DNA from 2 places in the Flexivirga lutea genome. Region 1 is predicted to be linked to the other one. Evidence: riboswitches for the same ligand, from Rfam matches in the RefSeq annotation. Region 1 holds a riboswitch; the other holds the start of a gene.
What was found. A riboswitch is a leader RNA that binds a small molecule or an ion and turns the genes downstream of it on or off. The one in region 1 is predicted to bind S-adenosylmethionine.
Positions count from the first base shown of each region.

Region 1 (4,208 bases):
TCCATCGCGTCGTCCGGTGCATCGCTCTCGAGCGCGTCGGTGTCGACGTCGTCGGCGCTCTTCTTGGCGGCCGTCTTCTTGGCGGCGGCCTTCTTCGCCGGCTTCGGGTCGTCGCCCTTGGCGGCCGTGGTCTTCTTGGCAGCGCTCTTGGCGGCCTTCTGGCTGGTGCTGCGACGGGTGGTGGTGGTCGCCACGGCACGAGCGGCGGTCTCGGAGTCGAGCGTGACGGCGATGCCGTGCTCATCCAGCGCACGCAGCACGGTCTTCATCCGCTGCGGCGCGATCTCACTGGCCTCCAGGGCATCCTTCAGCTGCGAGCTGTCGATCGAGCCGTTCGCCTGTCCGACTGCCATCAGCTGCTGCAGCGCCGGGTGCGCGAACTCCGCCGGCAATGCCGGCGCTCCGGGGGTCTTCGCCACTGGGTCCACCAACTACCTTCCGAAACTGTCGGTCAGCCGTGCACGGGCACTGGATGCACGGACGCAGGTGCACGGACACCACTACGTTGCCGTCCGGGGTTGACGGCTGACCGAGGTTGGGGTTTCGAAGCGACCGTCACACCGGCTGGTCCGGCTCGGTCACGAGCGCTTCCACACCATTATAAAACGATTCGGGGCGTGGAACATTCCATCGGCCCCTTTCCGGGGCTCGGTCCGCTCACTCGGCGGGCTTGACCGCCAGCACCGGGCAGGCAGCATCCAGCAGGATGCGCTGGGCGTTCGCGCCCAGGATCAGCTTGCCGACCGGCGACCGGCGCCGGAGCCCGATCACCAACAGATCGGCGGACTCCTCCTCCGCGATGCGCAGGAGTTCCTCCGTGGCATCCTCGCCGGGACCGACGGTGCGCACCTCGTAACTGACGTCCTGGTCGGCCAACTCGGCCAGCTGCGCGCGAGCGTCCGGGGTCTGGTCCTGCCCCTCGCTGTGCGCCGAGTCCAGCACCACCAAGGGGGTATGGCGCACGGCCGCTTCCGCGGCTGCTCGGCGCAGCGCCGCGGCGCCTTCCCTGGTCGGTACGTACCCCACCACGACAGCCACTGCGCGATCACCTCTTCCCATCGGGTCGCTCACGTCTCGGACGTACCGACGACGCTACCGGACCGATCCGCCGGCGGGGCGAGCAGCCTGGTGGCCAAGCTCACATCCGGCCGGCGCTCAACCGGCGACGGGCACGCGGACCTGCTCGCGCCGTGCATCGGCCACGGCCTCGGAGACGATCGCCGCGATCTGATCGGTCTCGATGAGGAACCCGTCGTGCCCGTGCTGTGAACGCATCAGCCGGACCCGTCCGCGGCCGTGTGCGGCCACGATCTGCTCGGACAACTCCACCGGGAAGAGCCGGTCGGAGTCGACGGCGGCGACACGCAACAGTCCCGGGTAGCCGCCGAGCACCTCCGCCAGGCTGCCGCGCCCGCGGGTGACGTCATGGGTCGCCATCGCCGCGGTGAGCTGCACGTAGGCGCCGGCGTCGAAGCGGGCGACGAGTTTGCCGGCCTGGTGGTCCAGGTAGCTCTCCACTGCGAACCGGCCGCCGTCCAGCGGGTCCTCCTGATCCTGTGGCCGCGTGCCGAACCGGGTGTTGAACTCGTCGGCGCTGCGGTAGGTCGCGTGGGCGATCCGGCGAGCGATACCCAGCCCGTCACTCGGTATGACGCCCGTGCCGTAGTAGTCGCCACCGGCGTACCCGGGGTCGGAGGTGATGGCCAACGTCTGTGCCTGACCCCACGCGATCTGGTCCCCGGTGGCCTGTGCAGCGCTGGCGATGACCAGCGCAGCACGGGTGCGCTGCGGATGACCGGCGGCCCACTCGATGGTGCGCATGCCGCCCATCGACCCGCCGAGCACCAGGAACCAGTCGGCGATGCCGAGCGCGTCGGCGACCGCCGCCTCGATCATCACCTGGTCGCGCACGGTGGTGCGCGGGAAGCGCGATCCCCACGCCCTGCCGTCCGGGGCGGGCGAACCCGGCCCGGTGGTGCCGCGGCACCCGCCGAGCACGTTGACGGCGACGACATACAGCTCGTCGGTGTCCAACGGCCGTCCGGAGCCGATCAGGCCGGGCCACCAGCCCGCCGTCGGCTGCCCGGGGCCGGGCTCCCCCACGACGTGCGAGTCACCGGTCAATGCGTGTTCGACCAGCACGGCGTTGTCGGCGCGGGAGGACAGTCGCCCCCAGGTCTGGAAGGTGACGACCACCTCGGGCAGCACGGCACCGCTCTCCAACGGCACGTCGGTGAGGCGGATCGCGCGGGCGTCGGGGTTGGCATCCGGCGGCGGTGCGCACCACTGCACCGGTGACCCGGTGCGTAATGGCGTGCGTGAGGTCTGCGTCGTCGCCGTCCGTATGGCGCTCATCCGGCCCACTCCTTGCGTGCCCCTTGGGGCTCGCCGGCCCCGCGCTTGCCGACCGCCGTGCGCGGTCGACCCTGTCTTCACCCGGGGCACCCCACCGCGGTGGAGGGTTGCCGCCCAGCCAGCCGGGGCTGTGTTCGTGGCCGCGAAGGTCAGCGAACGCTGGGACTCATGACGGATACAACGGTAGCAAAACCGTCTGGGCGGGACGAAGCCGTCGCCCGCGCATCTCACGGGTCGGGCGTTCCACCCAGGACCCGCGACATAGCGACCCGAGAGAATCGGGCTCCCGCGCAGTATTCGGAGGAACTGGCGGGGAAGAAACGTCGTGGGGTGCCGGAGCGGGGGAGGAATTTCGTGGGGGTGATCTTAGGCAGGCCGTTGCTGAGCTGGTGTCGGGCGCAGCCCGGCCTGCAGCGCCGCGTCGAACAACTGGGCCAGCCGGCAGTCGGGCTCGACCTGCAGCGCGCGGTCGACAGCGAAGGACGCGAGCACCCCGTTGCCGGTGACCCATCGGATGGCGGCGGCGAGCAGCAGCACCGGGACACTCCACGACTGCGGGATGCACCCGACCCACTCCTCCAGTCGCTCGGCGACGCGGTCCACCGGATCGTCGAACGGATCGAGCTCACGCAACCAGAGCGGCGGCAGGCCGAGGTGGTGCGGATCGACCGGCGCTTCGGCCTCGACCAGCTCCGCCGGCAGGAACTGCGGCATCAGCCAGGACAGCACCTGGTCGCGGACCACGATCGCGGCCACGGCCGTGGTGGCGTCGGCCAGCACGTCGACCGGGAGCTGATGCACGGGCGTCTGTTGCTCGAGCAGCACACGCGGCAGCACCTCGGCGCTGTGCACCTCGGCCGGCTCGCCGAGCCGATGCCCGACCGCTGCGGCCACCAATGGATGGCGCACGTCGAAGCGGTGCGCGAGGTCGGCACGGTCGGCGGCCGGGGTCACGCCGCGCAGCACCTGCTCGGCCACCGGTGCGACGCCGGTGGCCGGCGGGACCGGCGACCATGTGCACGGGCAGCGGTGACACGAGCATCGCTCGGCGCGCCAGGTCGCAGCCTCGCCCCGCACATGTGCGACGTGCGACAGCACTGCGCCGGCTGCGCGCAGCAGGTCGCCCAACTCCTGCAGGAACAGCTGGTCGGCGGCCCCGGACGCGTCGTAACAGAGCACGACCAGCTCGTCCGGATCGTGCCTGCCGAACGTGGTGGCGATGTGCTTCGCGAACGCCACGGCGTCGCAGCTGTCCGGTCGGTCGAACCGCGCCGTGAGGACCGTGCGCCGGTCGCGCAGGCCGATCACGACGAGGCAGTCCCGGGGCAGGAATCCGAGTTGGTAGGGCAGGTAGGCGATGAGCTCGCCGATGCCGTGCAGGCTGGATGTCATACGGCGAGCCTGTGGCCGCGCACCAGGGTCGCGGACGGTCGATCACCGCGGGTGTGGATGCGTGACCGGGCCGGAGGGGGATGTGGACCGCCCGGTCAGGACAGGCGCTCACCCGGGATCGTGTCGCCGCGCCGGCGTTCCCACGCCAGGAACCGGTCGGTGTCCTCCACCAGGGCCTTGGCCAGCCAGGCCAGCACGACGGCGTCGTCGGCGAGTCCCACGACACCGACGAGCGCTTCGGGCAGCAGATCGATCGGCGAGACGACGTACGCGGCGGCCGCCGCCAGCAGGCCGAGATGACCGGCACTCACGCCCGTGTACTCGCCGCGTGCGACGGCCTTCGTCATCCGCGGCAAGGACGCGACGCGCACCGAGATGGAGGGACCGCCCGGCTCGGTGACCTCCTGCAGTGCGTCGGAGATCCGGCGCATCGCCGACCAGCGGACGCCGGCCAGGCCGGA
Region 1 covers NZ_BAAGZB010000001.1:806,297-810,504, reverse strand. Annotated here, with positions in the region: gene ACYVBN_RS03860 (RNA polymerase sigma factor) at 1-419, opposite strand, end outside; gene ACYVBN_RS03855 (universal stress protein) at 658-1,038, opposite strand; gene metX (homoserine O-acetyltransferase family protein) at 1,156-2,355, opposite strand; SAM riboswitch class IV at 2,392-2,529, opposite strand; gene ACYVBN_RS03845 (DUF4192 domain-containing protein) at 2,722-3,747, opposite strand; gene ACYVBN_RS03840 (YkvA family protein) at 3,843-4,208, opposite strand, start outside.

Region 2 (4,208 bases), 740 kb from region 1:
TCGGCGATCGCGCGGACCACGTCCATCTCGTGGGTGATCACCACGATGGTGATTCCGAGCTCCTCGTTGACCCGCCGGAGCAGGGCCAACACGTCACGGGTGGTCTCCGGGTCCAGCGCCGAGGTGGATTCATCGGCGAGCAGCAGGTCGGGGTCCGAGGCCAACGCCCGGGCGATACCGACGCGCTGTTTCTGACCGCCGGACAGTTCTTCCGGGTAGCTCCAGGCCTTGTCCAGCAGCCCCACGAAGGAGAGCAGTTCGGCAACCCGCTGTTCCTGCTCGGCACGCCCCAGCCCGGCCAGTTGCAACGGGTACGCCACATTGCCGAAGACGGTCCGCGATCGCATCAGGTGGAACTGCTGGAAGACCATCCCGATGCGACGACGTAAGGCGCGCAACGGTTTTCCGTGCAGCCGGGTGATGTCGACCCCGTCCACGGTCACGGTGCCCGACGTCGCCTTCTCCAGGCCGTTGATCAGTCGGACCAGTGTGCTCTTGCCGGCGCCGGAGTAGCCGATCACGGCGAAGATCTCACCGCGGCGGATGTCCAGGCTGACGTCGTCGAGAGCATGGTGAGCCTCGGCGCCGGTGCCGAAGATCTTGAACACGGCGGTGAGTCGGACGACCGGATCCGCCGAATCCACCTCGGACGCAGTCGCTTCGGTGACGGCGTCGGTCATTGCCCGCTCACGACCTTCTCGTAGCCGGCCAGCAGCTTGCGCAGGTCGGCGGCCGGCTTCTGCACCGGCACACTCGTGTTCTTCGACTCCGCCACGACGAGCTTCTCCACACGCGGGTCGTGATACAGCTTCACGATCTCGGCATACGTCGGGTTGTCCTTGTCGGCGGCCCGCGACACGATCACGTTGATGTAGGGCTCCGACGTGCTCGACCTCGGGTCGTCGGAGAAGAGCGCCTTCTTCGGGTCCAGGTGGCCGTCCAACGCGAAGTCGTTGTTGACGACCGCGCCGTCCACCGAGGACAACGACGTCACGGTCTGTGAGGCGTCGACTGGGGTGACCTTCACCTTCGATGCGGACGTGTCGATGTCCGCGGGTGTCGACACGATGGTGCCGCCGCCCTTGAGCTGGACCAACCCGGCCTTCTGCAGCACCAGCAGTGCGCGGGCCTGGTTCGTGGGGTCGTTCGGTATGGCGATGTCGGCGCCTCGGGGGATTTGGCTGAGCCGGGTGTGCTTCCTGGAATAGAGACCGAGCGGCACGACATACGTGGACCCGACGGGCGTCAGGTCCTGGTGCGCTTGCTTGTTGTAGCTGGCGAGAAAGACCAGGTGCTGGAAGAGGTTCAAGTCCAGTTGGCCTTGCGCGACAGCGGGATTCGCCTGCGTGTAGTCGGAGAAGTTGACCGTTTGCAGGTCGATGCCGTGCTCGCGCGCAAGCTTCTTCAGCACCGGCCAGTAGTCCTGGTCGGCGTCCGTGACGCCGATCTTCACCGTGGTGAGCTTGCCGCCGGAAGCCGAGTCGCCGGCGGTCGCGCGGCCGGCAGCGAACCCGCCGCCGGCGCCGACCACCAGGGCGATGACGGCAGCAGTGAGCCACGTACGCCGCGACCGGCCCGGTCGGGGTGGCAGGGAGGGGCGGTCCGGCAGGGAAGGGACGCCAGACGGGTCGGACGGGGTGTTGGTGGACATGGTGACCTCAGGCTTCGGCTGTCGTTCGTATGACGCAAGGGCGCCCGGCCGTGCTCGAACCCGCGCGCACGCGATCAGCGGGCGCTCGGGCAACGGGGTACTGCCGTGCTTGCCGCACTGCGGATCGGTGGATCACACACTGCGGCCCAGTCATTCACCTGGGGCACCCCGCCACGTGCGTGAGGGTTGCCGCCCAGCAAGCCAGGGCTTGTCGCTGGGACTCGTGACTGACTTAAACATAAGGAACAGTTACCGAATAAGTCAAAACGTGTAGCGGTGCTACTGGTAGGTGAACTGCGTCACGTCCATCGCGCCACCACGGTGGTGACCGCCTGAGTCGAGCGCAGCGGCTAACTCACGTCACGGCGGATCGTCGTGCGCACCGCGATGGCGGTGATGGCGACCGCGTAACCGACGATCAGGACCGCGGCGAGCCACGGATTGAGCAGTTCGGCGCCGGTCGCGGAGCCGAAGGCGCGGCGCCCGGAGAACGCCAGCGCCTGCACCGCGCCGCCGGGGAAGAAGGGGTATGCCGGCCGGGTCAGCGCGATGCTGTTGATCGTCTGTTCGATCGCGAAGAGATAGATCAGCAGTGCGGCAACGGCGGCGATCTGGTTGCGCAGCAGTGCGCCGACGGCGACGCCGACCGCGGTCATCACGGCGATGGAGAGGGTGCCGCCGACGACCGCTCGCGTCACGCCGCCCGCGGTGAGCGAGCCCCCGAGCAGTCCGCGGGCGGACAGCCACGGAGCCGCGATGGCCGAGCAGACGCCGACCACCACGACGCCGACGAACAGTCCGTAGCCGGTCAGGACGATCAGCTTGGCGCTGATCAACCGGCCGCGATGCGGTATGGCGAGGTAGCTCGCGGTCGCGGTGTGGTGGCGGTACTCGCCGGTGACCGCGGTGATGCCGACGATCGCGGTGATCATGTAGGCGGTCTGCACGCCGCCGATGAGTGCTCCGGTGAAGATGTCCAGCGGTGGGTGTTCGCTGGCCTCCGATCCGGCGACGGTCAGCACCGTGACGAGGACCGCGACGGCCACCGCGCCCATCCCGAGGATCCACCACAGGCGGGTCGTGGCGAGCTTGCGCAGCTCGGTGCGCAGCGCTGTCGCCATACCCGATCCGGTCTCCGCAGGTGCATCGGTCCGTTCGGCGACGGCACTCATCGCGTTGCTCCCTCGCGTGCGGGGTCTTCGACGGCGGCGCTGCCGTCCGGTTCGGTGCGACTGAAGAAGAGTCGTTCCAGCGTGTTGGCTTCGGTAACCAACTGCCGCAGCGGTATGCCGGTGTCGTGCGCGATCAGCCCGATACGGGTGGCGTCGACCCCGCGCACGATCAACGTCTCTTCGCCGGTCCGCTCGACCCGGACGTCGTCACCGACAGCCCGGTGCACGGCGGCCTGCAGTCCGGCCGGGTCCGCGCTGCAGACCCGGACCTCGCCGCTGCCGACCTGCCGGATGTCGCCCTCGTGCACCAGTCGGCCGCGATGGATGATGACGACCGAGTCGACCAGTTGCTGCATCTCGGCCAGCAGGTGGCTGGACACCAGGACCGTGTGCCCGGCCGCCGCGAGGTCCTGCAGCAGTCCCCGCAACCAGCGGATGCCTTCCGGGTCCAGCCCGTTGGTCGGTTCGTCGCAGATCAGGACCGGCGGGTCGGCGAGGATCGCCGAGGCGACGCCGAGGCGTTGGCGCATGCCCAGGGAGTAGTCGCGAACCCGCCGTCCGCCGGCCGTCGCCAGGCCGACCTGGTCCAGCGCCTCGTCGACGCGGTGGTCGTCCACCCCCCCCGCCGCGATCGCGCAGATGCGCAGGTGATCTCGCCCGGTGCGTGCCGGATGGAAGCCGTCGGCCTCCAGCAGCGCTCCGACGGTGCGCGCCGGAGCGTCCAGGTCCTGATAGCGGCGGCCGCCGACCATCGCGGTGCCCTCGCTCGGGGTGATCAGGCCCAGCAGCATGCGCAACGTCGTCGTCTTGCCGGCGCCGTTGGCTCCGAGGAACCCGGTGACCTGGCCCGGGCGGACGGTGAAGCTCAGCCCGTCCACCGCCGCCAGCGGTCCGAACCGTTTGGTCAGCCGGTGTACGTCGATCGCGCACGGCCGTTGCTGGGAACGCATCCCGACTCCTCGTGTGCTCGAGGGCCGTGCCGCATCATCCGCGGTCGACGCCGACTGGTCGGCGACCGTCGCCGGCCACAAGCAACGGCAACTGCTGAGGATCGGCGCGATAGCGGCCGAGCTGGTCAGCAGCGACGGCCTCGGTGCGGTGTCGATGAGCCGGCTCGCGCGGGAGAGCGGCATCTCGCGCGCGACCCTGTACAACTACGTTCCGGATGTCGTCACTGCCGTCCGCCACCACCTCACCGCCCAGTCCGAGGCATTCCAGGCCGCTGTGGCGGCCGCCGTGGCCGAGGAGGAAGACCCGGAGGCGCAGCTGCGGCGCTACATCCAGGAGCAGGTGGCGTATGTCGCGGGCGCGGATCATCGCGCGGCGGCCGCGCTGCTCGAGTCCGGTGCCGCACTCGGCGGCTCCGATCCGGCCGGCCATCAACG
Region 2 covers NZ_BAAGZB010000001.1:70,665-74,872, forward strand. Annotated here, with positions in the region: gene ACYVBN_RS00365 (methionine ABC transporter ATP-binding protein) at 1-680, opposite strand, end outside; gene ACYVBN_RS00370 (MetQ/NlpA family ABC transporter substrate-binding protein) at 677-1,651, opposite strand; SAM riboswitch class IV at 1,752-1,880, opposite strand; gene ACYVBN_RS00375 (ABC transporter permease) at 2,002-2,823, opposite strand; gene ACYVBN_RS00380 (ABC transporter ATP-binding protein) at 2,820-3,773, opposite strand; gene ACYVBN_RS00385 (TetR/AcrR family transcriptional regulator) at 3,787-4,208, shown strand, end outside.
Region 2: it holds a riboswitch for S-adenosylmethionine, as region 1 does, so the genes downstream of both, ACYVBN_RS00370 (MetQ/NlpA family ABC transporter substrate-binding protein) here and metX (homoserine O-acetyltransferase family protein) in region 1, are expected to answer to the same signal.